4 regions of the Streptomyces sp. NPDC127177 genome follow, and region 2 is predicted to be linked to each of the others. Evidence: riboswitches for the same ligand, from Rfam matches in the RefSeq annotation. Region 2 holds a riboswitch; each other region holds the start of a gene.
The links. Region 2 has a riboswitch for cobalamin ahead of ACFVJX_RS06020 (ABC transporter substrate-binding protein). Riboswitches for the same ligand answer to the same signal wherever they lie in the genome.
Positions count from the first base shown of each region.

Region 1 (7,645 bases), on a different contig from region 2:
ACCCGGTGGTTCCACCGCTGGGCGCTGCTCGCCGGCTGGGCGGTCGGCATGGTCTACGGGACGGCCGCCGCGTACGGGGTCGCCAGCCCGACCCAGGCGCACTTCGGCGGGTCCTCCAAGGAGATCCCGGGCCTCGGTGAGATCGGCTACATCGGCCTCACGGCGTTCGTGCTGAACATCGTGGTCACCGTCGTCCTCACCTTCGTCCTGAACGCTCTGAAGGCCCCCGCGGGGATCGACGAGACCGCTCCGGACGACTACACCGCGGACGCCGGCGATCCGGGCGTCAAGACGGAGCTCCCGCCGGCCACGGCCGGCGCACCGGGCGGCCACTGACGACACCGGGTACGGGCCGTCGCACCCCCGCGCGCAGGGGGTGCGGCGGCCCGTTCGCGTGCCCGGCGGAAATCGCTTGCGGGCACGGCCGGGGAGTGCGGCAGACTTCCGTCCATGGACATAACGATCCGGCCGGTCGAGCCCTCCGAACACGCCCTCCTCGGCGAGATCACCGCCGAGGCGTACCTCGGTGACGGGCTGCTGGACTTCGGCGCCGACGACCCCTACCTGGTGCACCTGCGCGACGTCACCCGGCGGGCCGCCGAGGCCGAGGTGCTCGTCGCGGCCGACACGCGGGGCCGCGTCCTGGGCGGCGTGACGTACGCCCCGCCGGGAAACCGGTGGGCCGATATCGCGGCCCCGGACGAAGCCGAGTTCCGGATGCTGGCGGTCTCCCACGAGGCCCGGGGCGCGGGGGCGGGCGAGGCGCTCGTGCGGGCCTGTATCGAGCGCGCACGAGGCACCGCCGGGGTCAGGGGGATCGTCCTGTCGACGCAGCCGACCATGCACGGCGCCCATAGGATCTATGCGCGCCTCGGCTTCGTACGGACCCCCGAGAAGGACTGGAGTCCCCTCGAAGACCTCAAGCTGCTGACGTACCGCCTGGAGCTTCGGCCGGGTTCATAGGGCAAGGCCGATATCTCGCGCGACACAACATGTGGGGGCTGCCGCATCCGGCTGCCCCCACATGTATGCTCAACCTCGTTGTCGCCGCAGGGAAATCCGGTGCGAATCCGGAACTGTCCCGCAACGGTGTACTCGGTGCGCTTTTGTGCACCCGTGAGTCCGAGGACCTGCCGACAGCGCATCCGGCTCGACCGATCCGGATGCCCAGACGTCCGGGCCTCGTGGATGGGCCGGTGGACGCCGCACGGAGTGCTGCCCTGCCCCGGGTCCCGCTCCGCCCGGCTGCCCCGCTCCCTCCACCGGCCCCGAGCCGAGCGAGGGAGAGCACCACGTGACCATCGCGCCAGCCGATCCGGTTTCAGCGGCCGAGTCCGAAGCAGCCGAGTCCGAAGCGGTCCGGTCCGGCGGACCCGCGCAGGACGGACCGGGGACCGCACTGCTGCGGACCCTCACCGACCTCACCGCGGATCTGCCCGACACCGACCCCGGACGCGTCGCCGCCGCCGCGCTGCGCGGCCGCAACGCCCGGTCGGACGAGGCGGAACTGCGCTCGCTGGCCACCGAGGCCGCCGCGGGTCTGATCTCCGAGGACCCCGCCTACTCCCGGCTCGCCGCCCGTCTCCTCACCCGCTCCATCGCGGACGAGGCAGCCGGACAGGGCGCGACGTCCTTCTCCGCCTCGGTCGCCGTCGGACACCGCGAGGGTCTGATCGCGGACCGCACCGCCGAGTTCGTGACGCTCCACGCCGCGGCCCTCGACGCGCTGGTCGGGCAGGCACTCACCGACGGTGCCGACGACCGCTTCGGCTACTTCGGCCTGCGCACCCTGCACAGCCGCTACCTGCTGCGCCACCCGATCACCCGCCAGGTCGTCGAGACCCCGCAGCACTTCATGCTGCGCGTCGCGGCCGGACTGGCCGAGGACGACTCCCAGCGCGCCCTCGACGACGTCGCCGCGCTGTACGGGCTGATGAGCCGGCTGGACTACCTGCCCTCGTCCCCGACGCTCTTCAACTCCGGTACCCGGCACCCCCAGATGTCCTCCTGCTACCTGCTGGACTCGCCGCTGGACGAGCTCGACTCGATCTACGACCGCTACCACCAGGTGGCGCGGCTCTCCAAGCACGCGGGCGGCATCGGCCTCTCGTACTCCCGTATCCGTGCCCGGGGTTCGCTGATCCGCGGCACCAACGGGCACTCCAACGGCATCGTCCCGTTCCTGAAGACGCTCGACGCCTCCGTCGCCGCGGTCAACCAGGGCGGCCGGCGCAAGGGCGCCGCCGCCGTCTACCTGGAGACCTGGCACGCGGACATCGAGGAGTTCCTCGAACTGCGCGACAACACCGGTGAGGACCAGCGGCGCACGCACAACCTCAACCTGGCGCACTGGATCCCGGACGAGTTCATGCGCCGGGTCGACGCGGACGGCGAGTGGTCGCTGTTCTCCCCCGCCGACGTGCCGGGCCTGGTCGACCTGTGGGGCGACGAGTTCGACGCCGCGTACCGGGCCGCCGAGGCCAAGGGCCTGGCCCGCAAGACCATGCCGGCCCGTGAGCTGTACGGCCGCATGATGCGGACCCTCGCGCAGACCGGCCAGGGCTGGATGACGTTCAAGGACGCCTCCAACCGGACCGCCAACCAGACCGCCGAGCCCGGCCGCGTCGTGCACTCGTCGAACCTGTGCACCGAGATCCTGGAAGTCACCGACGACGGCGAGACGGCCGTCTGCAACCTGGGTTCGGTCAACCTCGGCGCGTTCGTCGCCGACGGCACCATCGACTGGGAGCGCCTGGACGCCACCGTGCGCACCGCCGTGACCTTCCTCGACCGGGTCGTGGACATCAACTTCTACCCGACCGAGCAGGCCGGGCGCTCCAACGCCCGCTGGCGGCCGGTGGGCCTGGGCGCGATGGGCCTCCAGGACGTCTTCTTCCAGCTGCGGCTGCCCTTCGACTCCCCCGAGGCCCGCGCGCTCTCGACGAGGATCTCCGAGCGCATCATGCTCGCGGCCTACGAGGCGTCCTGCGATCTCGCCGAGCGTCCCCAAGCAGCTTCGGCAGGCTCCGGTGCAGGGGGGACGACCCCCGCGGGTCCCTTCCCCGCCTGGTCCGAGACGCGTGCCGCCCGCGGTGTGCTGCACCCCGACCACTACGACACCGAGCTGAACTGGCCGGAGCGCTGGGACGCGCTGCGGGCCCGGGTCGCGAAGAGCGGGATGCGCAACTCGCTGCTCCTGGCGATCGCGCCGACGGCGACCATCGCCTCCATCGCGGGCGTGTACGAGTGCATCGAGCCGCAGGTCTCCAACCTCTTCAAGCGCGAGACGCTCAGCGGTGAGTTCCTCCAGGTCAACGCCTATCTCGTGGACGAGCTGAAGAAGCTCGGCGTGTGGGACGCGCGCACCCGTGAGGCGCTGCGCGAGGCGAGCGGCTCCGTGCAGGGCTTCGCGTGGATCCCCGAGGACGTCCGGGCCCTGTACCGCACGGCGTGGGAGATCCCGCAGCGCGGACTGATCGACATGGCGGCGGGCCGTACGCCGTTCCTGGACCAGAGCCAGTCGCTGAACCTGTTCCTGGAGACGCCGACGATCGGCAAGCTCTCCTCGATGTACGCGTACGCCTGGAAGCAGGGGCTGAAGACGACGTACTACCTGCGCTCGCGCCCGGCGACCCGGATCGCCCGTGCGGCGTCCGGCCAGGCCGCGGCCGCCGCCCCCATTCCCGTGCAGCAGGCAGCGGCCCCCGACGCGGACGCGATCGCCTGCTCCCTCGAAAACCCCGAGTCCTGCGAGGCCTGCCAGTAATGAGCACCAACGACAACAAGAACCTGCTGGACCCGGGCTTCGAACTGACCCTGCGGCCCATGCGCTACCCGGACTTCTACGAGCGCTACCGGGACGCGATCAAGAACACCTGGACGGTGGAGGAGGTCGACCTGCACTCCGACGTCGCCGACCTCGCCAAGCTGTCGCCGGGTGAGCAGCACATGATCGGCCGGCTCGTCGCGTTCTTCGCGACCGGTGACTCGATCGTCTCCAACAACCTCGTGCTGACGCTGTACAAGCACATCAACTCCCCCGAGGCGCGGCTCTACCTGTCGCGGCAGCTCTTCGAGGAGGCCGTGCACGTCCAGTTCTATCTGACGCTGCTCGACACCTATCTGCCCGACCCGGACGACCGGGCGGCCGCCTTCGACGCGGTCGAGGAGATCCCGTCCATCCGCGAGAAGGCGCAGTTCTGCTTCCGCTGGATGGACTCGGTCGAGAAGATCGACCGGCTGGAGACGAAGGCGGACCGCCGCCGCTTCCTGCTGAACCTGATCTGCTTCGCGGCGTGCATCGAGGGGCTGTTCTTCTACGGCGCGTTCGCCTACGTCTACTGGTTCCGCTCGCGCGGTCTGCTGCACGGCCTCGCCACGGGCACGAACTGGGTCTTCCGTGACGAGACGATGCACATGAACTTCGCGTTCGAGGTCGTGGACACCGTCCGCAAGGAGGAGCCGGAGCTCTTCGACGACGCCCTCCAGGAGCAGGTCACCGACATGCTCAAGGAGGCCGTCGATGCGGAGCTCCAGTTCGGCCGCGATCTGTGCGGTGAGGGGCTGCCGGGCATGAACACCGAGTCCATGCGCCAGTACCTGGAGTGCGTCGCCGACCAGCGGCTCGAACGGCTGGGCTTCCCGGCGGTGTACGGATCGGAGAACCCGTTCTCGTTCATGGAGCTCCAGGGCGTCCAGGAACTGACGAACTTCTTCGAGCGCCGCCCCTCGGCCTACCAGGTGGCGGTCGAGGGCACGGTCGGCTTCGACGACGAGTTCTGACCCGCCGGATCTCTCAGATCCTCGCCCAGCTTCTGACGTACGGACGCCGTGCGGCCCCCACCGGCCGCGCGGCGTCCGCCGTTTCCGGTGGCCCCGCCCTCCGGCTGCTTTCCGCCTCCCGGAGCTCGCGGTCGATACGGAACTCGCGGGCGATACCGAGCAGCGCCGGGAGCAGGACGAGGACGATAACAGCGGATATGCCCAGGACGTTCTGGAATGTGTTCATGCCTCTACTCTCGTCCGTGCGAGCAGAATCCGGCAGTGGCAGGACTGTCATAGAGCATCGAATTACTGCCACACTGGGGGCATGCTGAAAAACGTCGCCGTCCTGCTGCTCGACGAGGTCCATCCCTTCGAACTCGGTGTGCTCTGCGAAGTGTTCGGCCTCGACCGCAGTGACGAGGGCCTCCCGGTGCACGACTTCGCCGTGGTCTCCGCCGAGGGCCCGGTACTCCAGACCCACGCGGGGTTCACCATCAGCACCCCGCACGGCCTCGACCGTCTGGAGGAGGCCGACCTCATCGCCGTACCGGCCGGCAGCCACTTCATGGACCGGGAGTACCCCGAAGAGGTCCTGGACGCCCTGCGCCGGGCCGTGGACCGCGGCGCCCGGGTGCTGAGCGTCTGCTCGGGGGCGTACGTGCTGGGCGCGGCCGGACTTCTGGACGGCCGCCGTTGCACCACCCACTGGCGCCACTCCGACGAGCTGGCCCGCCGCTTCCCGCGGGCCGTCGTCGAACCCGACGTGCTGTACGTGGACGAGGGCTCCGTCATCACATCGGCGGGCACTGCGGCGGGCATCGACGCCTGTCTGCACCTGGTCCGCCAGGCGTACGGACCGGCGGCAGCCAACACCATCGCCCGCCGCATGGTGGTGCCGCCGCACCGCGACGGCGGACAGGCGCAGTACATCCAGCGACCGCTGCCCCGCGACCGCTGCGACACGGTCGGCGACACGCTCGCCTGGATGGAGCGGAACCTCGACCGGGAGATGACCGTCGAGCAGCTCGCCGCCCAGGCGCACATGTCGCCGCGCACCTTCGCGCGGCGCTTCCAGCAGGAGACGGGCACCACCCCGTACCGCTGGCTGCTGCGTCAGCGGGTGCTGCTGGCGCAACACCTCCTGGAGACATCGGATGAAACGATGGACACGATCGCGGGCCAGACCGGCTTCGGGAACGCCGCCGCGCTGCGCCACCAGTTCGTCCGCTCCCTGGGCACCACACCGCACGCGTACCGCCGGACCTTCCGCGGGCCCTGCGCCATGACCGAGGTCGCCTGACACCGCACGGACTGACGTCCGATCATTCGTCCAACTGTTTCCCGCACCTGTCCATGGACCGGGCGCCGCTCGCGAGCCAGGGTCGGACGATGGACATCCGGATGGCAAGACGAAGGACGATCGGAGCGGTGGTGGCCGCGCTCACCGCCGCCCTGCTGCCCTGGCAGAGCGCCTCGGCCGTGGACGGGCCCGCCGCCGCTCCGCCGCCCGAGGTGCTGCCCTCGCTGCGGCAGTGGCAGCCCGGCGAGGGGGAGTTCGCCCTCACCGACCGGGCCAGGATCGTGCTGGACGGGGTGCGCGAGCAGCGCACCGCCGCCGACGCGGAGAGGTTCGCGGGCGAGCTGAAGGGCGGCGCGGCGCTGTCCCGGGGCAAGGCCGGGGCCGGTGACATCGTGCTGCGCCAGGACGCTTCCCTGAAGGCGTCGTTGGGTACGGAGGGTTACCGGCTCGAGGTCGGCGACCGGGTCACGGTCACCGCCGCGACCTCCACCGGTGTGTTCTACGGTTCGCGCACCGTGCTCCAGCTGCTGAATGACGACGGCCGCGCCGCACGGGGTACGGCGACCGACGTGCCCGCGTACCGCGAGCGCGGTGTGGGGGTGTGCGCCTGCTACATCAACGTCTCGCTGCCGTGGTTCGAGCGGCTGATGAAGGACATGGCCTCCCAGAAGCTCAACCAGCTCTGGATCGAGGCGAAGGTCAGGAGCGACACCGACCCGAAGTCGGCGTTCTGGGGCTATTACACCAAGCCGCAGGTCCGGGCCCTGGCCGCGATGGCGAAGAAGTACCACATCGACCTGGTGCCGGAGATCAACTCACCCGGCCACATGGACACCTACCTGGAGAACCACCCGGAGCTCCAGCTCAAGGACAAGGACGGCGTCGCCTCGGCGCCCCGGCTGGACATCTCGCGGCCCGAGGCGCTGGCGTACTACACGTCCCTGGTGGACGAGGCCCTGAAGGTGTGGGGCACCCGCACCTGGCACATGGGCGGCGACGAGTACATGATCGGCTCCTCGTATCCGGACTATCCCCAGCTGCAGACCGCCGCGACGGCGAAGTTCGGCGCCTCGGCCACTCCCGACGACCTCTTCGTCGACTTCATCAACCAGGTCAACGCGCGTGTGAAGGCCGACGGCCGGTCGCTGCGGATCTGGAACGACGGACTGGCCGGCCACAACGGCATCGTGCCGCTGGACCGCGACATCGCCGTCGAGCACTGGCTGGGCGGCGACACCATCGAGCAGCCGTCCGAGCTGCTGGCCGAGGGCCGTCCGGTGATGAACTCCGCGTACTCGCTCTACCTGGTGCGCGGCGGTTTCACGATGGACACGAAGAAGCTGTACGAGAGCGACTGGACGCCGCTGAGCTTCGAGGGCGAGACGCTGCCCGGCAAGGCGGCGAACCTGACCGGCGCGAAGATCAGCCTGTGGCCGGACAGCGCGGCCGCCGAGACCGAGAACGAGGTCGAGGCGAAGACCTTCATGCCGCTGCGCTTCCTGGCCCAGGCCACCTGGGGCGGTCCCAAGCCCAGTGACACGTACGCCGGTTTCGAGGCCCTGGCCCGGCGGATCGGTCACG
Region 1 is NZ_JBHXUW010000049.1:33,487-41,131, reverse strand. Features, by position in the region: gene mctP (monocarboxylate uptake permease MctP) at 1-336, shown strand, start outside; gene ACFVJX_RS26750 (GNAT family N-acetyltransferase) at 451-963, shown strand; cobalamin riboswitch at 1,023-1,153, shown strand; gene ACFVJX_RS26745 (ribonucleoside-diphosphate reductase subunit alpha) at 1,295-3,766, shown strand; gene ACFVJX_RS26740 (ribonucleotide-diphosphate reductase subunit beta) at 3,766-4,782, shown strand; gene ACFVJX_RS26735 (hypothetical protein) at 4,796-5,008, opposite strand; gene ACFVJX_RS26730 (GlxA family transcriptional regulator) at 5,090-6,064, shown strand; gene ACFVJX_RS26725 (family 20 glycosylhydrolase) at 6,166-7,645, shown strand, end outside.
Region 1: linked by a shared signal. The riboswitch ahead of ACFVJX_RS26745 (ribonucleoside-diphosphate reductase subunit alpha) and the one ahead of ACFVJX_RS06020 (ABC transporter substrate-binding protein) in region 2 are both predicted to bind cobalamin.

Region 2 (7,645 bases):
GCGGCGACGCCCTTGGTCTTGATCTCGCTGAAGTAGGTGCTGGCTGCCCGGGTGTTGGCGGTCACCTTCAGCCCGACCTCCCGTAGCTGGCGTGCCATCAGGTCCGCCGCTGGTTCCCACGCGGCGTCGACCGCGCTGGTCTCCACCGTGATGTGCGCCCCGTCCGCGCCGGCGGCCCGCACCAGCTTGCGCGCCTCGTCGATGTCGCGTTCGCGGGGCGCGATGTCGTCGGGATAGCCGCGCAGCCCCATACCGAACAGGTCGTTGCCGGCCTCACCGTGGCCGGCCAGGGCGATACGGACGAGGGCCGGCCGGTCGATGCCCAGCTGCACGGCACGTATCAGGCGCGGGTCGTCGAACGGGGCGCGGCCGGTACGCAGCAGGAGCTGCTGGGCGGTGGCGCGCGCGGCCGTCAGCAGGCGGATCGAGCCGTCCTTCTTCAGCCGCTCCACGGAGGCCCCGGCCATGTCGGCCGCGTAGTGCACCTGTCCCGACAGCAGCGCGTTGAGCCGGGCCGATTCCTCGTTCGCGGGAACGATCTCCAGCTCGGCGATGTGCGGGGCGCCGTCCCAGTGGTCCGCCCACCGCCGGTAGCGGGCGGTGCCGCCGGGAGTGAACGACACGTAGGTGAAGGGGCCGGAACCGACGGGCTTGCGGAAGTCCGTCGTACCGTCGGGGATTATCTCGGTGCCGGGTCCGGCGAACACGGTGGGGAACTCGAAGTTCGGCGCCTTGAGCACGAAGGTGACGGACCGCTCACTGTCCGCCCGGCTCGCGGTGAGGTCGATGGCCGACAGCAGTACCTGCGAGGGCGAACCGACCTCGGGGTCCGCGGCGCGCCGGTAGCTGTAGAGGACGTCCTCGGCGGTGACCGGCTTCCCGTCGTGGAAGCGGGCCGCACGCAGCCGCACGCGCCACCGGGTACCGGAGGCGTCGCTCTCCCAGGACTCCGCGAGCCGTTCGCGTACCGACATGTCATCGGCGTACGTGCCCAGCGTGTCGTAGAGGGCCTTGGCGCGGGCCTGGTCGACGAAGTTGGGGGCGACGTGCGGGTCCAGGGTCTCCTGGGAGCCACCCGACGTGAACGCGGCACGGAACCGGTCGCCGCTCCCGCCGTCCTTCGTGTCGCCGCCACAGCCGGTGAGCAGGCCGGACGCTGCCAGCGCCAGTGCCCCTCCGGCGGCCAGCACGGCTCGTCTGCCGGGTTGCGGCCGGTCCTCGGGGCCCGTCCTGAGGGCATGCGTCGTCACAGTCGATCCTCTCCGGGGTGTCCTCGCCCCTGAACGTCAGACCGGCGACGGGTCAGTCTCCTGGCTCCCGGATCGTCGCTCGCCTCCGCCTTCCCGCCCGCGGACGCGGACAGTGGCGTGCAGGAGATTCGCTCCCCGGTCACAGTGGCGGGACCGCGCCGGAATCGCACCGGCTTCCTGGTCCCCATCGCCTTGTGGGCTCATTGTGACGCACGGGGTGACGGGGGCCGGAGCCCGGTCACCCTCCACCGGCCTCGGCAGCCGGAGCCGGCCGCCCACGGCATCGAGCGGGGGCGACACCCGCCGTCTTCTGCCGCAAGAAGTTTCACGACGGAGAAAGTTCTCGGCCGGTACCTGCCGTAATCGCAGCTGAGCGACTTCTCCACCGGTCTAGACCTTAGAGGTACACCGGTGCCCCCTTTACGTGGCGAGCCGGTCCGTGCGTCACTCATGACGTGTCCGCATCAACATGCTCCTCGTGCGGCACGGTCAGCTGACGGAACGTTCGCACCGCCATCCCTCGCGTATCGGATCCGCACCGGCGCTCGCCGCCGGCCCTTCCGCTACGCGGGTAGATCCATCGTCCGCATCGTCACACCAGGAGGAACCCGTTGTTAACTCGAACCCACAACCCCAGACCCGCACTGCGCAAGATGATGGTGGCCGGGATCCTCGGGCTGACCATGGGGCTCGTCCCGTTCGTGTCGGCCGGCCCGGCAGCGGCACAACCCGTACGCGCAAGCGGCGACATCCCCCTCGGTGACGGCTACATGGGCGCCGGTTACCTCGCCGACGGCGAGAGCTTCAAGGCGGACACGCGGCAGGTGTCGCCCACCACCGAGGACGACGTGTCGACGAAGGCGACGCTCGCAGGCGTCGACGTGTCGCACTACCAGGGGACGATCAACTGGGCGTCGGTGAAGGCGGCGGGAATCCAGTTCGCCTACATCAAGGCGACGGAGTCCACCACCTACAAGGACCCGACTTTCAACACCAACTACGTCAACGCGTACAACGCGAAGGTGATCCGGGGCGCTTACCACTTCGCGCGCCCCAACCTCTCCACCGGGGCGACGCAGGCCAACTACTTCGCCAGTAACGGCGGAGCGTGGTCCCGGGACAATCTGACGCTGCCCGGGATGCTCGACCTGGAGGGCGGCTGCTACGGCAAGACGGCCGCCGCCATGCAGTCGTGGATCCTCGACTTCTACAACACGTACAAGTCCCGGACGGGCCGCGACGTAGTCATCTACACCAGCGCCAGCTGGTGGAGTTCCTGCACCGGCGGATGGAGCGGCATGTCCGCCCGCAGCCCCCTCTTCGTGGCGCACTGGACCAGCGCGTCCAACCCCTCCGTTCCGGCGGGCTTCCCGTACTGGACCTTCTGGCAGTACACCGACTCCGGCTCGGTGGGCGGCATCTCCGGCGCCGTGGACCGCGACCGGTTCAGCGGTGACGCCAGCCGCCTGCTGGCCCTGGCCAACAACACCGCCTGACGTACCGGCGGACACACCGGCCCGCCGCGGGCCATCCGGGTGCCCCGGTCGGATTCATCCGGCCGGGGCACCCCTCGTGCACCGTCGGTGCGCACCTGGGACGGGAGTCGCGCCTGGCCGAAAGACGCCGACGGCTCAGCGGTGAGGCGGAGGAAGGGAGCCGATGGGGCAGGCCCCTCGCCCCGTACGTACGGAATCCACAGGTTCGCCGACACGGACGCAACGACTAGTTCGCGCCATTGGAGCACGACTCCTTGCCGTGGGCGTCGCGGACTTCGTACGGTGCCCTTGCGCTTGGGAGCGCTCCCATAGCATGACGGACCCCCACGGTCCTCCCCCCACCCCTGCTTGACGGAAGGAACTCCCATGAATGCCACGCGCCGCAGGAGCTACCGTGCCCGCCCACTGCTCGCGGCCCTCGTGCTGATCGCCGGTTCGGCGACCGGCATGGCGGCGACGGCCGGCTCGGCCAGTGCCGACGCACAGACCTGTGAGCAGTTCGGCACGGCCACCACCCCGGGTGGCTACATCGTCCAGAACAACGCCTGGGGCACCAGTGACCCGCAGTGCGTCAACCAGGTGGGCGACGGGTTCGAACTCACCACCGCCGACGGTTCCGTGTCCACGGGCGGCGCCCCGAAGTCGTACCCGTCGATCTTCACCGGCTGCCACTACACCGTCTGCTCCCCGGGCACGGCGCTGCCCAAGCAGGTCAGCGCGATCGGCAGCGCGCCCACCCAGATCGAGTACAAGTACACCGACGGGGCCGTCTACGACGCCGCCTTCGACATCTGGCTCGACCCGGCGCCCAAGACGGACGGGGTCAACCAGACGGAGATCATGATCTGGCTGAACAAGGTCGGTCCCATCCAGCCGATCGGCTCCAGCACGGGCACGGCCACGATCGCCGGTCAGACGTGGGACGTCTGGAAGGGCAACAACGGCGGCAACGACGTCGTCTCCTACGTCGCCCCCTCCGCCCTGCCGGGGCTGACCTTTGACGTCAAGGACTTCGTCAACGGCGCCATCTCCGAGGGACTGGCCACGCCGGAGTGGTACCTCACCAGCGTGCAGGCCGGCTTCGAGCCGTGGGAGAACGGTGCGGGGCTGGCGGTCACGAAGTTCTCCGCGGGCGTCAACTGATCCGAAAGAGTGGTGGTGGCCCACCTGGGCGATGAGTTCCGTCGCGGTTGCCGGTCTGTACTCACAGAATCGGTCAACCGCGCGGGACTCCCCCGGCGCTCAAGGAGAGCATCATGTCCACCACCTACACCTTCGACGTCTTCTCCAGCCTCGACGGCTACGGCGCCGCCGACGGCGACTGGTCCGGCTACTGGGGCAAGCAGGGCCCCGAGCTCCTCGACCACCGTCTGGCGCTGTACGCCGAGGATCAGCGCATGGTCCTCGGTGCCAACACGTACCGGGCGTTCGCACAGATGCTCGCGTCCGGCACCGAGGAGTCCGAGGTGCGTGACCCGTGGGTCACGCGGCTGTGGAACCTCCCGGCGACGGTGATCTCGACCACCCTGGAGGAACCCCTCGACTGGCCGGACGCGAGCGTCGTGAGCGGTGACGCCGTGGACGTTGTCGCCCGGCTCAAGGAGGAGTCCGACGTGCCGTTGCGCTCGCACGGCAGCCTGTCGATGAACCGGGCCCTGATGGCCGCCGGGCTGGTCGACCGGGTCCAGGTGACGCTGTTCCCCGTGATCACCGGCCGGACCGGGCTGCAGCCGATCTTCCGGGGCGCGGCCGACTTCGACCTGGAGCTGATCGAGCACCGTACGCTCGACGGCCGCACCCAGGAGCTCGTCTACCGGCCGTCTCTGCACCCCTGAGTCCGGCCGTCAGCCCGTCCGCCGTCCCTGACGCCGGACGTCAGCCCATCGCGTGGAACTCCCGCCGCAGCCCCGTGAATCCGCGCTCCTCGCGGCGGGGATGGACACGGTTGGTGAGCAGGATCGCGTAGCGGCCGGCCGCCGGGTCGATCCACAGGCTCGTGCCCGTGAAGCCCGTGTGGCCGTACGAGGCCGGGCCGAACGTGTCGCCCACCGGCGAGCCGGCCAGGTCCTGGCCCTGCCAGGCCAGTGCGCGGCGCAGGTTGAGGTGGTCCGTGCGGGGGGCCGTCATCAGCGCGAGCGTGTCGGGCCTCAGGAGCGGTGGGCCGCCCCCGAGCAGGGAGCGGGCGAGGAGTTCCAGGTCGGTGAGGGTGGCGAAGACGCCCGCGTGGCCCGCGACGCCGCCGAGCACCACGGCGTTCTCGTCGTGCACCTCCCCGACGACGGTCCGGCCGCGCCAGGGGCAGACCTCGGTGGCCACCGCGCGTGCCCGGTCGGCGGGCCCGGGCCGGAAGCAGGTGTCGGTCAGGCCGAGTGGGGCGCGGACGAGGTCGGTCAGCAACTGGTCGAGGCCCTGGCCCGTGGCCTGTTCGGCAATGAGGCCGAGCAGTATGAACCCCTGCGAGGAGTACGTGACCCGGGTGCCGGGCTCGGCGGTGCGGGGCAGCTCGCCGATCGCCGTGAGCAGCGACTCGCGGTCGGTGTGTTCGCGGTAGAGCGGGACGCCGCCGGGCAGCCCCGAGGTGTGGTCGAGGAGTTGGGCGACGGTACGGGCGGCGTGCGGGCTGTTCCGGTAGCGGGCGAGGTGGTGCCCCACCGAGTCGTCGAGGCCGAGCACGCCGCGTTCGACGAGGGCCATGACGACCAGGCCGACGATCGGCTTCGTCACCGAGGCGAGGTCCCACACGTCGTGGCCGTCCAGGGCGGGCCCGCCGAGCGCCCGGGTGCCGGTCCAGCCCCGGTCGCGGGGGCCCGTCGCGTCGCCGAGCGACCAGGCGGCGCCCGAGTAGAGCCCGCGGGTCCGGCCGTCCTCAAGCAACCGGCGCCGGGCGCGTTCCGCCTGTGCGGGTCCGCTCGTGGCGGGGTCGGCGGGGCGGGGCCTCTCGGCGCTCATCGGGACTCCCCCGCCCAGCCGGTCGCGTCCGTACTGGTCGCGCTCTCCGTCCGCCGCTCCGGGTCCGCGACCAGTCCGAGCCGTGCGCCGGGCTGCGCGGCCGGGCTCGCCGACGCCGCAGCTGCCGCGGAGCGGAGCGTCGGGCCGTACAACTGCGCGGCCGATTCGTCGAGGGTGAAGGCGAGGCCGGTCAGCACGAGTGCTCCGACGGTGCGTCCCTCCGCGTCCCGCACCGGGGCGGCGAGCGCACGGCGGTCGGACCAGGCGTCAGAGCCGTCGAAGGCGTAGCCGTTCCGGGCGGCGGCGGTCAGGGCCGTACGGGTCGCTTCGTCGGCGGGTGCGCCGTCGGGGCCGGTCGACAGGGCCTCGCCCTCATCGGCAGGCAGGGCGGCCAGCAGGGCGAGGCCCGCCGCACCAGCGGTCACCGGTTCGCGGAAGCCCGGGCGCAGGTCGAGCCCGAGCCCCTGGGCGGGCGCCCGGACGTCCAGGTGGATCACGGTGCGGTCGTCGCGCACCGCGTACGAGGCGAACAGGCCGGTACGTACGCGGAGTTCGTCGAGGATCGGTCCGACCCCGCGCAGCACCGCGTCGTCGGCGAGGGCGCTCGCGGCGAGTCCGAGGAGTCGTGGTCCCGGCCGGTAGCTGCCGCCTTCGGCGGGTTCGGCGTAGCCGGTGCCGGCGAGGGCCCGCAGCAGGCGGTGCACGGTGGGCTTCGCGAGCCCCGTGGCGCGGGCGAGCTCCGCGAGACGGTGTGGCGCCCCCGGCCCCGCGAGGGCCGCCAGGACCTCCATGGCCTTGTCCACCGGGCCCGGCGCGGGCGGTGCGGTACCCGGTTGCGGACCGGTTGAGGCGGCGGAGGACTGCTGCGAACGACTGTTGACCGATTTCCCCATGTGGCCTACCTTACCCGAACTGCATTCCATTCACCGGAACGAGCGTGTTGTCCAATGGAACGAATATGTGAAGAGGGCAGCGGCCCGCACGGCGGGTGGTCCCGTCGTTCGGCGCTGCGCCTGAGTGGTCTCGCGGCGTCCGCCCTTGCAGTCCCCCCTCTGCTCACCGGGTGCGGCGCACCGGCGGCGGGCTCCGCCGGCAATGTGCTGCGGGTCTCCCAGACCGGGGACCCCAAGACGATGGACCCGCACAAACAGGGCGATATGACGTCGATGAACGCCCTGATCAACATGTTCGACACGCTCACCACTCGGGGCCGCGACAACACGCTCCGGCCGCGGATCGCGTTGTCCTGGAAGGCCATCGAGCCGAAGGTGTGGCGGTTCGAGCTGCGGCACGGCGTGACCTTCCACAACGGGGAGCCGTGCGACGCCGAGGCCGTCCGGTTCAGCATCGAGCGGCTGCTCGACCCCGCCACCAAGTCCCCCATCGTGGAGCTGCGTTACGTCGACAAGGTCAGCGTCGTCGACCGGTACACGGTGGACGTGCACACCTCGGTGCACGATCCGATCCTGCCCGCGAAGCTGTCCCTGTTCGGCGGCGTCGTGGTGCCTCCGCGGTATCTGGAGAAGGTCGGCGACGAAGGCTTCGCCGCACACCCGGTGGGCACCGGCCCGTTCACGTTCAGGCACTGGCAGCGCGACCACGAACTGCGCCTCGCCGCCTACGAACACCACTGGCAGGGGCGCCCGCACGTCGACGAGCTGGTCTTCGTCCCCGCGCCCAACTCGTCGTCCGCGCTCGCCGCCCTGCAGAGCGGCGGCGTCGACATCGTGGCGGGCATGACCCCGGACGCCGCCGAGCAGTTGGCCGGGTACCCGGGCGTGCGGATCGACCACCACACCGGCATCCGCACCTCCTACCTGTCGCTCGACACCCTGGCCGAAGGGCCGCTGCGCGACCGGCGCGTGCGGCAGGCGCTCAACCACGCCGTCGATGTACCCCTGCTCATCAAGGCGGTGCTCGGCGGCAACGCCACCGAGGTCCCGGCGATGA
Region 2 is NZ_JBHXUW010000005.1:152,107-159,751, forward strand. Features, by position in the region: gene ACFVJX_RS06020 (ABC transporter substrate-binding protein) at 1-1,250, opposite strand, end outside; cobalamin riboswitch at 1,283-1,469, opposite strand; gene ACFVJX_RS06025 (GH25 family lysozyme) at 1,907-2,746, shown strand; gene ACFVJX_RS06030 (glycoside hydrolase) at 3,113-3,889, shown strand; gene ACFVJX_RS06035 (dihydrofolate reductase family protein) at 4,003-4,581, shown strand; gene ACFVJX_RS06040 (serine hydrolase domain-containing protein) at 4,622-5,695, opposite strand; gene ACFVJX_RS06045 (IclR family transcriptional regulator) at 5,692-6,588, opposite strand; gene ACFVJX_RS06050 (ABC transporter substrate-binding protein) at 6,643-7,645, shown strand, end outside.

Region 3 (7,645 bases), on a different contig from region 2:
TGCTCGCCTCGGCCGAGACGCCCCAACCGGTGTACGGGGCGCGCTGACGCCGTACGCGCTGTGTGGCGCGACTGGGGTGCGGGCGAATAATCATTCCGGTTTGTCCTATGGGGTCCGGTACGCGTACATTCCTGCCGTGCTATCGGCGAACTGTTTCCTCTCAGCTCGCAGTTGAGCGACACCGCACCCCTCGTCATCGGCTGGGAGGACCCGCCCACATGTCCGCAACCGTCGACCGGTGGACCATCGCAGTGCGCAGAGCCTGGAGCGCGGGAACGCTGTGGCCGTGGTGCCTGGCGGCAGTCGCCGCGGCCTGCGGCTACGCCGTGGCCACCGTCTTCCACCCCGGATACCTCAGCGCGGACAGCAACACCCAGCTGTGGCAGGCGCTGGGGGACCAGCCGATGAACGACTGGCATCCACCCGTGATGGCGCTCGCGTGGCGGATCATCATCCGGATCACGGGGGACTTCTCGTCGATGGCCGCCCTGCAGGCAGCCCTGCTCTGGGGAACGCTGTGGGTCCTCGCCCGCCTGGCGTGGAGGAGGACCGGCAGCCGCGGGCTCTCCCTCGCGGTGCTGGCCGTAGGACTCGCCCCGCACATCATGAACCTGACGGGGGTGGTCTGGAAGGACGTGCACCTGGCCTACGCGCTCCTCGCCGTCCTCGCCATCGCGCTCACCGTGCGTGAGCTGCCACAGGACCGGGTTCGGACCCGCTGGGCCCTGTTGGTGCTGGGGCTGCTGTTCCTCGTGTACGCCGCCCTCGTCCGGAAGAACGGAATCCCTGCCGCGATCCCGGTCTTCGCCCTGCTGGTCCTCACGGCGTGGCCCGCCCCCGGGCGTCGCCGCTGGCTGGCCGCCACCGGAGTCTTCGTCGCGGCCGTGCTGGCAGGCAGCGCCGCGGTGTCAGCGGCCACCGCACCGTCGGCCACCCGGGTGTACGCGGTGATCCCGGTGGACGACCTCGTCCACGTGCTCACCCCGGCGCAGGTGCGCACCGCCGCCGAGCGCGCCGGCGCCGGCGCGGATCTCCGCGACCGCCTGGTCACCGCCGCCGTCAACTGCCAGAAGCGGCACATCACCTCCGACGCGTACCTGCAGTGCTTCCCGCAGGAGCAGCCGTTCGACGTGACGTATCTGGACCGGCGCGCCGACGTCGTCGTCCGGATGTGGACGCAGCAGATGCCGAAGCACTGGAAGGGCTACGCCGAATACCGGATCCAGGTCTTCACCAAGCTGCTCTTCCAGAGCAATCAGGTCTTCTGGAACGGCACCCACGTCAACGCCGGCGCCCGGCTCCACCCGGAGGTGCGCAAGGAGCCACTGAACGACACCCTGAGGGGCGCGCTGCGCAACTACGTGACCGGCGCCGCCCGCGACCTGCCTCTGCTGTTCCAGGGCTGGTTCTGGCTGGCCGTCTCGCTGGTGCTCGTGCTGCGCCGCCGGTGGCCCGGCCCGTACTCCCGGGAACTGCGGCTCCTCGGGGCCAGCTCGCTCCTGTACATCCTGGCCTACCTGCCCACCGCTCCCGAGTCCAACTACCGTTACGTGTACTGGCCCGCGCTCTCCGGGACCGTCGCGCTCACCCTCATCGCCATCACCTTCGCTGCACGTCGCCGCGCGGCGGCCGGGAGCACCGCCGACGCCCCGGACCTCCGGCCCGCCGTGCCGCCGGCGGGCCGGGCCCCCGACGCCGCATCGGCGGGACCGCGTGAGGACGCCGGCGCCGCGGTGTGACGACGACTGGAGGGGTTCCGCCGATCGCGAGGCATCGGGCCGTATCGCCCGGCGGAACACTTCAGGAGGGTCACGTCGAACCGCTGCTGGATCCTTCCCAGGCCATCGGCTCAGTACCTCCCGCAGTACGGGGAGTATCAGTAGCCCGTCAGCCCGTCAGCCCGTCAGCTCGTCGCACTCGACTGCGGCTGGGACTGGGAGAGGCCACCGTGCGGGCGGCCGGCCCCAGGTCCGGGGCGTGCACCTGTGTCATCCGGTACCCGCTAAGCTGCAATCGCCCCGCGGGGGAAGTCCGGTCGAATTCCGGCGCTGACCCGCAACGGTAGGCGGAGCCCGCCCCATGGCTCCGCAAGCCCGATTACCCGTGGCGGTGATAGCTCCCGTCAATTCGCCGTGGACTGCGAGAGGCGCTGCGTAGGCGCTTCGCGTCCGGGCCGTTCCTTCGATCGTAGGGTGCACGGCCTGAGGTGAAAGCGATCCGATCGTGGTCACTCCCCTCGAACGCATACCTGCCGCACCCTCGCGCGCGGCACGCACCGGTGGCGGACCCGCCCCTCCCCGGCGTGCGCCCCTGCCACTTCTGGTGATCACTCTCGGTGCTCTGCTGCCGCTCTCTCTTGTCTGCGGCGCGGGTATCGGGGCCTCCGGGATCTCCTGGGGAGAGGTGGTGCGCTACCTGTGGGCCGGTCTGACGGGAGGGTCGATCTCTCCCGGCGACGTCCCCGGGTACACCATCGTGTGGGAACTGCGTTTTCCGCGTGCCGTGCTGGCCGCGGTCGTCGGAGCAGGCCTGTCGGCCATCGGCGTCGCGGTGCAGGCCATGGTCCGTAACGCCCTGGCCGACCCGTTCGTCCTCGGCATCTCCTCCGGTGCGGCTGTCGGTGCGAACGCCGTACTCATCTTCGGAGTGTTCGGCGCGCTCGGCGTCTGGGCCCTGTCCACGGCAGCCTTCCTCTCCGCGCTTCTCGCGATGATGCTCGTCTACGCGATCGCCCGCAGCGCTCGTGGCCTCACCCCGCTGCGACTGGTCCTGACGGGCACGGCCATGTACTACGGCTTCTCGGCCGTCACGACGTTCATGGTGTTCGCCGCAGAACGGGGTGAGGCCGCCCGTTCGGCCATGATGTGGATGCTCGGCAGTCTCGGAGGCGCCACCTGGTCCTCCGTGCCGATTGCCGCGGGCGTCACGGCGGGTGGCCTGGCACACCTCGCGTGGTCGGCCCGCCGCCTCAACGCCCTGGCGATGGGCGACGAGACCGCCGCCGCCCTCGGCGTGGACGCGGGAAGGCTGCGCAAGGAGCTGTTCCTGGTCTCCGCCGCGGTCACCGGGGCGCTGGTCGCGGTGAGCGGCGCGATCGGCTTCGTCGGTCTGATGGTCCCGCATGCCGCACGGATGATGGTCGGCGCGGACCACCGCAGGCTGCTGGCTGTCGCACCGCCGGCGGGCGCCGTGCTGCTGGTCTGGGTGGACATCCTCTCGCGTGTGCTGCTCGCCCCGGCCGAACTGCCGGTCGGCGTGCTGACCGCGATGATCGGCGTGCCGTGCTTCGTCCTGCTCATGCGCCGCCGCTCCTACACCTTCGGGAGCGCATGATGCAGATCGAGATCGATGACCTCACCGTCGAGATCGCCGGTGTGCGTCTCGTCGAGGAGATCACGCTGCGAGCGGGGGAGGCCCAGCTTGTCGGCCTCGTGGGGCCCAACGGCAGTGGCAAGTCCACCCTGTTGCGCTGTGTGTACCGGGCCCTGAGCCCCTCGGCCGGAACGGTCCGGATCGGTGGCGAGGACCTGCACGCGATGAGCCCGCGTGAAGGTGCCCGCAGGCTGGCCGCGCTTCCCCAGGAGTCGACGTACGAGTTCGACTTCACCGTCGCCGAGATCGTGGCGATGGGAAGGATGCCGCACCAGGGGCCGACAGCACGCGTGTCCGACGAGGACCGGCGGAGGTGCGAGGAGGCACTGGCTGAGGTCGGGGCCGCGCACCTGGCCGACCGGGGTTTCCTGACCCTGTCCGGAGGCGAGAAACAGCGGGTGCTGATCGCCCGAGCCATGGCCCAGCAGCCGCGGGTTCTGATACTCGACGAGCCCACCAACCATCTGGACATCGCGCAGCAGTTGGAGGTGCTGGCCCTGGTCCGTGCCAGCGGGCTGACCGTGCTCACCGCTCTGCACGACCTCAATCTCGCCGCGCTCCACTGCGACCTCCTCCATGTGATCGACCGTGGCCGGATTGTCGCCTCGGGCGCTCCGCACGACGTACTCACCCCCGAGTTGCTGGCCGAGGTCTTCGGCGTACGGGCGCATCGAGTACCGCACCCGGAGACCGGCGCGGTACAGCTGATCTTCGACCGTCTCCTCCCCGTCACCCCTTCCTGAGGAACAACTGCCACCATGCCCAACCTGATACGTCCCGCCGCACTCGGCCTCGCGCTCACCGCCGTCATGGCCCTCAGCGCCTGTGGAGCGAACGTCGCCCCACAGAGCGGAGAAGAGGGAGCGAAGGCACACGCGGCCGGGGGCCACTACCCGGTGACCGTGGAGAACTGCGGTGAGAAGAGGACCTACGACAGAGCCCCACAGCGCGTGGTCACCAACGACGTCGGCATCACCGAGATCATGTTCGCCCTGGAACTCGAGGACCACATGGCGGGCTACGTGATGCCCGACGACAAGGGCGATCTGACGTCCGTCCCCTGGAAGGGCGGTTACGAGAAAGCCACCTGGCTCTCGAAGAAGACGATAAGCAAGGAACTCGTCCTCGACGCACGCGCCGATCTGGTGTTCGCGGGCTGGAACTACGGCTTCAACGAGGGGGACGGTTTCACCCCGGCAGCCCTGAAGAAGGTGGGCATCGACTCGTACCTGTTGAGCGAGTCGTGCCGCAACGGGCGAGGCAAGGCACGAGGGGTGATGGCGCCTCTCGAAGCGCTCTACACCGATCTCCGGAACCTGGGGAGGATATTCGACGTCGAGAAGCGCGCCGACTCCCTCATCGCCCGGTTCCGGAAGGAAGTGTCCCAGGCACAAGCGGCTGCCCTGAAGGGAGCTGACCGGCCCAGGGTGTTCCTCTACGACGACGGCCGGGACAAGCCTCTGACCTCGGGTGCCTATGCCGGCCCGCACGACATCATCACCAGGGCCGGCGGCGATCACGTCATGAAGGACCTCGAGGACACCTGGACGACGGTGGGCTGGGAAACGGTCGTGGATCGCGACCCCGAGGTGATCGTCATCAACAACTACGGCGACACGAGTGCGGAACAGAAGCGGAAGTTCCTGAAGTCCTATCCGCCGCTGGCCAACGTCTCAGCGATCAAGAACGACCGAATCGTCGTCCTCGACTACGTGGATCTCGTGGAGAGCCCGCGTAATCCGGCAGCCATCACCTCGCTCGCCGCGGCCCTGAGGAAATCCGAACGCTGAAGTCCGGACGCGCGCCGGATCCTGATCCGGGAATCGTCAGCCGCTCGCACGGGGAGGGCCGTCAGGCCTCGATCGGGACCATAGGGCCCATCCTCGTGGGCCGTCACTCGGTGCGACCGTGGACGGGTAGTCCTGGGTCACTACCGAGGAGAACCCATGAGCAGCGACTTTCCCGGCCCTCCGGAACTCGGGGCCGGGCGGCCGGAGCGGTACGGGCGCACGGCGGACACCCGATCAGCACGGGTGGCGTCGGGCGGGCCGCAGTACGACGCCGGCATCCACGGTCTCTTCGAAGCGGTCGTCGACGGCGGGGAGGCCGCACGACTGGGCCTGCCCGCCAAGCCGGACCCGGCCCTCTTCCTCGAGGCGCAGCCCGCCTGCGTGTGCCAGGGCTGGGTGTTGTGCGTGGACGGCGCTGTCACGGCGTCCTCGACCAGCGACGTCACCACCGTCACTCAACGGCCGTGCCCTGCGGTGCTGCCTCCGTGGTCCAGGGATACGGCCACGGCGCCACCGAAGAACAGGGCGCCAACGAGCAAGGGGATCGCGATATTTGCCAGCTTCTTCCCAGCAAGGTCGATTCGGGCGATAGTGGGGTAGTCGGCCCGGTAGCGCACGGGGACCTCGTCGCCCACGGGGAGTTGCTTGACGCCTGATGACTGGGCCTGGAACGTATGCAGGACGCCATCTGCGTCGGCGAACTCGATGATGGCGAAGACCGCCGTGCTGTCCCTCCCGACAGAGTCGGCGTGGTGGCGCACCACGCTTCCTCTGGCGAGGGTTCCGTTGCGTTTCAGATCGCGCTGTACCCGGGCCTCGCGGTAGGCGAAATAGACGGCGATGTAACCGGCTATGGCACACAGGACAACCATCGAGTTTTCCTCCTCGGGCGGGCGGCGGATGGTGTGGGATCGGCGGCTCAGCCACGCCAGCGCATGCCATGGCGTTGGCGTAGACGATGGATCTCCCACCAGGCCAGTGCGGTTACCGTTGCCGGTCCGCTGAAAACTGCGCAGACCGCTATCGGTTCCGGGAACGGGGGCAAACTGCCTGTGTATTGGCTGACGAGGGTGAATACCCAGACCGCGACACTTGTCGTCAGGGCCGGCAGAGCGGGATGGAGGGCAGAGAGGCTGAAAGCGTTGCGTACCGCAGGTCCCGAGGCGAAACACAGGAAGTGGACTATCCACCAGAACGGTGTCCAGAGGGCCAGCCCGACCAGGTAAGCGAGAAGCAATGACGTGTGGGAGATCGCGTCCGGCATGATGCTCATGGTCATGAGCGTCCCGATGAAAACCGTCGGCAAGAGAATCCAGGCGCCGATGTACGCCAGGATGGTCAGCCCTGCGTTCTTGAAATGTGTCCGCATGAGCAGACGCTTGTGGCGCCGGGCGGCCCCGTACAGTGCTCCCGCCACCAGTACCGCGCTCAGCAGGGCCAACCACGGGGCGAGGTAGAGCCGTTGTACGAATTGGTCCAGCGCATCCGACACTCCTCCGTAGACCGCCAGTAGTCCACCCGATACGGCGATGGCGGACCATGCCCGAAGGCGCTGTGCCCTCAGCAGTGTGTCCTCCTGGACGCGTCCTCGCGGGCGCCGGGGAAAGAAGCGGTGGGCTGTCCGGCGGGCGGACTTGGCAACCTCGTAGAAGACTACGAGAGCCACGGTCACCCCCCACATGCACGGCACCAACAGCACCAGAGCGGTGGGACGCAGGCTTCCGGGACGAGGGCCCGGGAGCAGTTCGGACAACCTGGGCCACTCATCTTCACGCAGCACGCGCCGCAACGGTGCATACGGGCGCGGGTTGACTGGTCGCCCCGGTGGCCGGGGAGGATAGGGAGGGGGTGGAGGGCGCGTATTGCGTAAGGCTGGATCCATCTCAGGCCCTTCGTCGCGTACACCAGCAGACGCGACTGACGCAGGAGCGGTTCCACTTCGCGGCCGCATCGCCCCACCCGAACGTGGCCTCCTGACGGTGATCGTGGGGAGCCCGGCAAGCAGGGCTTGCCGGGTAGGACCGTGAACGGCCTCTCTGGTGAGAAGGGGGAAAGGGTGATCCTGGAGCCAAGGGCGACGAAGGCGAACCTGGCTCTGTAGGACCCGCCGGGTCAGAAGGTGACAGCGGGCCGGACGGCGCCATCATCCTTACCGCACGTACTCGCACAATGGGCGGGACCTTCAACAGGGCGCTGCTCACGAGGCGTCCCGGTCGGGTGTGGCTGCCGTGAATCGGCGTGTCGCGCCACTACTCGACTGTAACCACCCATTGAGATGCCCAGACGGATAGCCGCGGTGTGCCCAGATGGGTGATCATCCAAAATCAAGGCGTGCTATCCGTGGCATTCACGGCGCGACTATCGGTTCGAGAGCACCTTCTTTCACGCGAGGGTATTGTCAGCCTCTACTGGTTGCGTACGCCCCTTAGGGGTGCGTGCGACCAAAGGCTTACGAATAAACGTCTTGGAGTATGACGATCGTG
Region 3 is NZ_JBHXUW010000013.1:108,031-115,675, reverse strand. Features, by position in the region: gene ACFVJX_RS11045 (SDR family oxidoreductase) at 1-47, shown strand, start outside; gene ACFVJX_RS11040 (hypothetical protein) at 219-1,739, shown strand; cobalamin riboswitch at 1,994-2,124, shown strand; gene ACFVJX_RS11035 (FecCD family ABC transporter permease) at 2,224-3,333, shown strand; gene ACFVJX_RS11030 (ABC transporter ATP-binding protein) at 3,333-4,115, shown strand; gene ACFVJX_RS11025 (ABC transporter substrate-binding protein) at 4,131-5,162, shown strand; partial or broken gene ACFVJX_RS11020 (hydrolase) at 5,433-5,531, shown strand; gene ACFVJX_RS11015 (DUF3592 domain-containing protein) at 5,618-6,034, opposite strand; gene ACFVJX_RS11010 (hypothetical protein) at 6,082-6,654, opposite strand.
Region 3: linked by a shared signal. The riboswitch ahead of ACFVJX_RS11035 (FecCD family ABC transporter permease) and the one ahead of ACFVJX_RS06020 (ABC transporter substrate-binding protein) in region 2 are both predicted to bind cobalamin.

Region 4 (7,645 bases), on a different contig from region 2:
GGATCTGGTAGCCGCCGCAGATGCCGAGGACGGGGCGCCCTTCGGCGGCGCGCCGCAGCAGTGCGTCGGCGAGCCCGCGTTCGCGCAGCCAGGCGAGCGCCTTCACGGTGCCGCGGGTGCCGGGCACGATGACGAGGTCGGCGTCGTGCAGTTCCTCCGCGCGGTCCACGAACCGCACGACGACGCCCGGTTCGGCGGCCAGCGCGTCCACGTCGGTGAAGTTCGACATCAGGGGCACGGCGCACACGGCGACGCGCAGGATGTCCTCGCCGTGCGGCGGAGCGAGGACCGACTCCCGTACGGTGCCGCGCATCGAGACCCGCAGGCCGTCCTCCTCGTCGATGCCGAGCCCATGGGCGTACGGCAGCACACCGTAGGTCGGCCGTCCGGTGAGACCGAGCAGCATGTCCAGGCCGGGCTCCAGCAGCGACACGTCGCCGCGGAACTTGTTGACCAGGTATCCGGCGATCAGCGCCTGGTCCTCGGCGGCGAGCAGCGCCGTCGTCCCGAAGAAAGAGGCGAAGACCCCGCCTCGGTCGATGTCGCCGACGACCACCACCGGGAAGCGTGCCGCCCGTGCGATGCCCATGTTCACGATGTCCGTGCGCCGAAGGTTGATCTCGGCCGGACTGCCCGCCCCCTCGCAGATCACCGCGTCATACGTGCCCCGAAGCTGCTCCAGGCAGTCCACGACGGTGGACAGCAGCGTCTCCTGCCGGCCGCCGTGGTAGCCGCGCGCACTCATCTCGCCGACCGGACGCCCCATCAGGACGACCTGGCTGGAGCGGTCGCTGCCGGGCTTGAGCAGCACCGGGTTCATCAGCGCGGTCGGCTCCACCCGGGCGGCCTGGGCCTGCATGGCCTGGGCGCGGCCGATCTCGGCGCCCTCGCGGGTGACGAAGGAGTTCAGGGACATGTTCTGCGCCTTGAACGGCGCGACCTTCACGCCCCGGCGCACCAGCCAGCGGCAGATGCCCGCGGTGACGACGCTCTTGCCCGCGTCCGATGTGGTCCCGGCGACCAGCAGTCCGCCGCTCATGTCGCTCTCCGTCCTGAGATGCGGGGCGCCTTTGGGCGCGTGCGGGCGATCCGTCGTGCGGCGAGCCCCGCGCCCAGGCGGGCGGCCACGCTGACCCCGAGGGCCAGCACGCCCACCCGGCGCGACAGCCGTACGGCACGTTCGATGTCCCGGGTCCCGACGGCCCGGCCGGTCTCCCCGTTGAGCACGGGGCGGTGCTCGACCCGGCCGCCGTAGGCGAGGGTCCCGCCGAGACGTACGCCGAGGGCGCCCGCGAAAGAGGCTTCCACGGGACCGGCGTTGGGGCTCGGGTGCTTGTCCGCGTCCGCCCGCCAGGCCCGCAGCGCGCCCCCGGGGCGCCCTCCGGCGGCGACGGCGAGCACGGCCGTCAGCCGGGCGCCGGGCCAGCCCGCGAGGTCGTCGAGGCGGGCCGAGGCCCAGCCGTAGCGCAGGTAGCGGGGCGACCTGTGGCCGACCATGGCGTCAAGGGTGTTGGCGGCCCGGAAGCCGACCAGTCCGGGCACGCCGCCCAGCGCACCCCACACCAGTGCGCCGACCACGGCGTCCGAGGTGTTCTCGGCGACGGACTCCACGACGGCGCGGGCGATCCCCGGCCCGTCCAGGGACTGCGGGTCGCGGCCGCACAGATGCGGCAGCCGCTCCCGGGCCAGTTCGACGTCCCCGGCGGCGAGCGCCCCGCCGATGGCGCGCGCCTCGCGCCCCAGCGACGTACCGCCGACCACGGACCAGGTGGCGGCGGCGGTCAGGGCGACGGACGCGGCGGGACGGCCGCGCAGCGCGCGGGCGGCCAGGGCGGCACCCCCCGCGGCGCCTCCGGCGCAGACCAGGGTGTGCAGTGCGCCCCACCCGCGGTGGTCGCGCCACAGACGGCGTTCGACGCCTGCCGCGGCCCGCCCGAAAGCGGCGACCGGATGTCCCCGGCGGGGATCACCGAGCAGCAGATCGCCGATCAGACCGGCCGTGGCGCCGTACGCGAAGATGCGATCGGCACGCACGGTTCAGCCGGCCGTTGCGCCTCGAAGGACCTTCGTACAGGCAGTGCGTGGAAGGAGTGGCACGGGAACGGGCGCACGGCGGCCGGGCATGGCGATATGTCCTCACTCAGGGTCCGCGCCCTGGTTCGACGTGACCGGCGACGAGAGTCTCCTGGCTTCCGGATCCGCAGTTCCCCCGGTCTTCCAGTCCGCTTGCGTGGACCGTGACTTCCGGTGGTGGGGGACTGCTCCCCGGTGACAGTGGCGGGACCGCGCCGGATTCGCACCGGCTTCCTCTGCTGTCGCCGTAATTGGCTCCGGCAGTCCACCACGCTCCGCGAACGTCAGTCAACCTGCCGTTGACCTGCGACGGTGCAGTGTGCTGAGACGCACATCGGGCCGGGCGCACCCGAGGTGCGTCCGGCCCGATGCGGTGGATCGTCGAAAGGGCTGTGGTGTCAGGCGACGATCAGGTAGATGCCGTACGCGACCGCCGCCGCGCACAGCCCGAAGCAGACGTACGCGCCCGCGCGGGCCAGCATCAGGGACCCGCCGGCCCGGCCGTCCTGCGCGGCCGGTTCCGGCTGCCTGGAGAGGCCGGCGATGCCGAGGGTGAAGAGGCCCACCAGGGCGACGGTGGCGACGAGAGAGACGCCGAACACGGTGCCGAGGGCTGCCCAGTCGATGTTCATTCGGGTTCTGTCCTTACACCGTGGCGGGTCGGGCGGGGTCGGCCACGGCCGGGGCCGGGATGGTGGCCGTGAGGTCGTGGGCCTGGGCGGCCGCGGTGGGCGGCGGGCTGACGGCCGCGATGGCGGTGGTGACGACGCCCGCGGGCTCGGCGATCGGCGCGTCCTGGCCGGTGGGGCCGACGTCGTCCTGGCCGACGGGCTTGCGGCGCGACAGGATCCAGATCGCTCCGGAGCCCGCGACGAGCAGCGCGGCGACGAGCACGACACCCCAGGTGCCCTGCTTGGTGAGGTACTCCGCCCCCGCGCCGACCAGTCCGGCGGCCGGCAGGGTCAGGCCCCAGGCGACGAACATCCGGGTGGCGGTGGACCAGCGGACCACTCCGCCCCGGCGGCCGAGGCCGGCGCCCATCACCGCGCCGGAGCAGGACTGGGTGGTGGAGAGGGAGAAGCCGAGGTGGGAGGAGGCCAGGATGACCGTGGCCGCACTGGTCTGGGCGGCGAAGCCCTGCGGCGGCTTGAGCTCGGTGAGGCCACTGCCCATGGTGCGGATGATGCGCCAGCCGCCCAGGTAGGTGCCGAGCGCGATGGCCATACCGGCGCTGACGATGACCCAGACGGGCGGGTTGGAACCGGGGGAGAGGACCCCGCCGGTGACCAGGGCCAGCGTGATGATGCCCATGGTCTTCTGCGCGTCGTTCGTGCCGTGGGCGAGGGAGACCAGTCCGGCGGAGGCGATCTGTCCGGCGCGGTAGCCCTTGGCGGTCGCCTTCTGCTGGGCGCCGTCGCGGGCCTGCCCGCCGATCCGGTACGTCAGCTTGGTGGCCAGCAGCGCGGCCAGACCGGCGACGACCGGGGCGGCGACCGCGGGGAGCAGCACCTTGGTGACGACGGTGCCGCCGTTGACCGACGACCAGCCGGCGGACATCACCGCTGCGCCGATCAGACCGCCGAAGAGGGCGTGCGAGGAGCTGGAGGGGAGTCCGACCAGCCAGGTCAGCAGATTCCACAGGATGGCGCCGACGAGCGCCGCGAAGATGACCTCGGTTCTGAGGCCGTTCTCATTGATGATCCCGCCGGAGATCGTCTTGGCGACCTCCACCGACAGGAACGCGCCTACGAGGTTGAGAACGGCGGACATCGCCACCGCTGTCTTGGGTTTGAGTGCGCCGGTCGAGATGGTCGTGGCCATCGCGTTGGCGGTGTCGTGGAAACCGTTCGTGAAATCGAACACTAGAGCTGTCACGATCACAATCGCGAGCAGCAGCGTGATGTGTTCCATTTACCCAGGCAATCGTTCGACGGCAGTGGCACGTGGAACGTAGGCAACCTGAGTGAACGGAAGATGAACTGAGCAGGGCGTTGTGGTGACTCCGGTCGCGGCGGCGGCACGCCGTCCGGCCGGCGCGTGACGACGGGGGGCGGGCGGAGGGCAGTGCGGGCCCCGATTCCGGGGCCGGGACGGACCCTCGGGGGAGGCGGAATCATGGGCTGCTCATCGGTGGAAAGGATCTTCGTATGAGCGAGCGGCGACGCGGCCCGGTCGAACAGGCCGGGGACATCGAACGCGGTGGGGGCACCGGACAGCCCGGGGGCACCGGACGGGCCGGGGACATCCGGGACATCGAACGAGCCTGGGAGGCGGTCGTCTCCACCGCACGCAGGACGGCGGCCGACGGTCTGGTCGTCGGGACCTCGGGCAACGTGTCGGCCCGGGTCGGCGGGATCGTGCTGGTCACCCCGAGCGGAGTGCCGTACGACCGGCTCCGCCCCGAGGACGCCGTCGGGGTCGACCTGGAGGGCAACCGGGTCCTGGGCGAACTGGCCCCGACCAGCGAGCTGCCGCTCCACCTCGCCGTCTACCGGAACACCGGGGCGGCCGCCGTGGTACACACCCACGCGGTGCACGCCACGGCCGTCTCCACGCTGGTGGGCGAGGTTCCGCCGGTCCACTACGCGGCCGCGCTGCTGGGCGGTCCCGTGCGGGTCGCGGCCTACGCCCGCTACGGCACCGACGAGCTGGCCCGGAACATGCTGGCGGCCCTGCGCGACCGCACCGGCTGCCTGCTCGCCAACCACGGGACCGTCACCTACGGATCCACCCTCGACGAGGCGTACGACCGCACCGCCCAGCTCGAATGGCTGTGCCGCCTCTGGCTCGCCGCGAGCTCCGTCCCCGGCCGCTCCCCGGCCCTGCTCACCCCGGACCAGCTGGGCGATGTCGGGGAGGCGCTGAAGGGGTACGGGCAGCCGGGCTGAGCCCGCCGGGGCGCACGGCCGCCACCGGACGGCCCCCGCCCGCTGGCCGAGCGGGGCGGCGCCGACGACACTGAAGCGGTGCGCCCGGCTACAGCGACGGCAGCAGTCGTCACCTCCATCCTCGGCGCCGGTGCGGCAGCGGTCGCGGCCGGCCGGTACGCCGGCGACGTCGCCCTCGGCGCGTCGCCCGGCCGCCCCTTCCCCGCCGACCGCAGACTCACCGTGCACGCGACGGCGGCGGGACAGGTCACCCTGACCCGGTCCTTCGCCGCGCTCAGGCCCGGCACCTACGGGCTGGTGGGTCACGACGTCCACGCCGTCGTCGGCCCGGTGATCGACCAGGCCCACCAGGCGGCCGACACCGTCGTGCGCCGGCTGGAACGCGTCAACCGGGGCACCCTGCTCCCGGGGGCGAAGGTCCGCCTCACGCCCGAGGTGTACACCGGTGACCCCGCCACGGCCCTCGGCCTCGACCACAGCGAGGTCGAGATCCCCGGCGAACTCGGCGCACTGCCCGCCTGGTTCGTGCCCGGCGCCCGCGACACCTGGGTCATCACCGTGCACGGCATCGGCACCACCCGGGAACACCCCCTGAACCTGATGGGCTTCCTGAACCAGCAGCAGCTGCCGGTCCTGGACATCGCCTACCGCGGTGACGCCGGAGCCCCGCGCTCCCCGGACGGCCTCAGCCACCTCGGCGAGTCCGAATGGCGCGACCTGGACGCCGCGATCCGCTTCGCCGTGCGCTACGGCGCGGAGAAGGTCGTGCTGCACGGCTGGTCCACCGGCGCCTCCATGGCCCTGCACGCCTGTGCCAACTCCGCGCTCAGGGACCGGATCAGCGGCCTCGTCCTGGACTCCCCGGTGCTGGACTGGGCCACCACACTGCGGGCGCTGGCCGCCGCCCGCGGGGTCCCGTCCGTCCTGCTGCCCCTCGCCGTCCGCGCCGCCCAGGGGCAGACCGGACTGCAGGGCGCCCGGCTCCTGGACGGCTCACTGCCCCGGACCCTGCACGTGCCGACGCTGATCTTCCACGGGCCCGACGACACCCTGGCCCCCTGGCAGCCGTCCCGCAGGCTCGCCGCCCACCGCCCCGACCTGGTCGAGCTCCACGAGGTGGCGCAGGCTCCGCATGCGGCGATGTGGAACGCCGGCCCGGACCACTACGAAGAGACGCTGCGACGCTTCCTCACGCCCCTGATGTGACCTGATGTGCGGCTTCGGCCGGTTGGTCCCGGGCGGTGCGGACCCCTCGGACTACCGGCAATCAGGGTTCCGTTTGGGCTTTCGGGCTGTCAGAGGCAAGACTGCTCCTGTGACGTCCCGTACCCCGCGCGACTCCAGGCTGCGACTTGTCCGCCCGCGACCCCTCGCCACCGCTCGCAAGGCCGTGATCACCCGGCGCACCAGGCCGGCGCCGCGCCCGCCCGAGGGCACCCCGCCCCGGGCGGAACTGGCCCGGCAGGCCAGGGCGGCCCTCGCCGACGCCGTGCGGATCGCCCGCTGGGCGGCCGGCGGCTCCCGCCCCGGCACGCCGCCGCTGGCCACCCAGGCACTCGAACGGGCCGCTTCCGAGCTCGAGTTGTCCCCGGCCCAGGTGCGCTCCGGCTGGGACCGGGCCCGCCTCGCCGGACTCGTCGAACTGCACGGCGAGACCGCCCGCCCCGGCTGGCGGCTGCGCGCCTGGGACCGCGACGACTCCGCCGTGCTGCGCGGCTGGGTGGCGCTCTTCGACGCCTGGTCGCTCGTGCACGCCGCTCCGCAGGACATCGAGTCCACCGCGGTCGCCGAGGCCGTCGAGGCAGTGCCCCAGGTGCTCTCCCTCCTCCAGCTCTCGGCGGGCCCGGTCACCGTCCCCGCCCTGCTCGACCTCCTCGGCCAGCGCGTCGCCGAACTCCACGAGGAGCGCTGCGAGGTGCCGTACGGGCCGCAGCCGCTGCCTGCCCAGGCGCCCGCCGCCCACTCGGAGGCGCTGGTCGCCCTGCTGCTGGACTGGGCCCTGGAGGGGCTGGCCGCAGTCGGGGCGCTCACCCTCGGATCCGGGCACGCCACCCTCACCCCGCTCGGCAACTGGGCGGTCTGGGTCAAGCTGGAACAGATCTGCGTCGCCGCCCAGAGCCCGGCCGGGAACATCGAGCAGTCCGCCGCCGACATGCTGCTCGGCTGCGCCCGGCTCACCCCAGGGCCGGCCCGTGCCGAATACCGCGCCTGGCTGGCCGCCCGCCCCGTCGGCAGCGCCGTCGCCGAACTCCTCGGGGTGGCCCGGGGCGAGGACGCGCTGCTGCGCGGGCTCGCCTTCGAGGCGCTCCGCGTGGTCGGCGCACCCGCCGAGCCCGAGGTGCGCTCCGTCGTCACCGACCCGTCGCTGCGCCCCTACGCGCTGCTCTGGCTCGCCGAGTACGACGGCGCCGACCCCGAGGACGCCCAGGAGGTCCTCAGCCGCGAGGAAGCCACCTGGCTGTGGGTCGACACCGCGGCGGCCGTGGCCGACCACGGCGAGACGGGGCTGCTGGTCCGCCACCTCGACTCGGCCGTGCAGGGCACCGTCCCGGCCCTGCTCGACGAGGTGCGGGCGGTCGGTCATCCGCGCACCGTCCAGGTACTGGTGGCACTGGCCGCGGCGCACCCCGACCCCGCGCTCGCCAAAGCGGTCCGCAAGGCGGCCTTCCAGGTGCACACCGGCG
Region 4 is NZ_JBHXUW010000046.1:18,272-25,916, forward strand. Features, by position in the region: gene ACFVJX_RS25795 (cobyric acid synthase) at 1-1,039, opposite strand, end outside; gene ACFVJX_RS25800 (cobalamin biosynthesis protein) at 1,036-2,034, opposite strand; cobalamin riboswitch at 2,179-2,311, opposite strand; gene ACFVJX_RS25805 (hypothetical protein) at 2,472-2,705, opposite strand; gene ACFVJX_RS25810 (anion permease) at 2,719-3,984, opposite strand; gene ACFVJX_RS25815 (class II aldolase/adducin family protein) at 4,221-4,961, shown strand; gene ACFVJX_RS25820 (alpha/beta hydrolase) at 5,040-6,167, shown strand; gene ACFVJX_RS25825 (hypothetical protein) at 6,352-7,645, shown strand, end outside.
Region 4: linked by a shared signal. The riboswitch ahead of ACFVJX_RS25800 (cobalamin biosynthesis protein) and the one ahead of ACFVJX_RS06020 (ABC transporter substrate-binding protein) in region 2 are both predicted to bind cobalamin.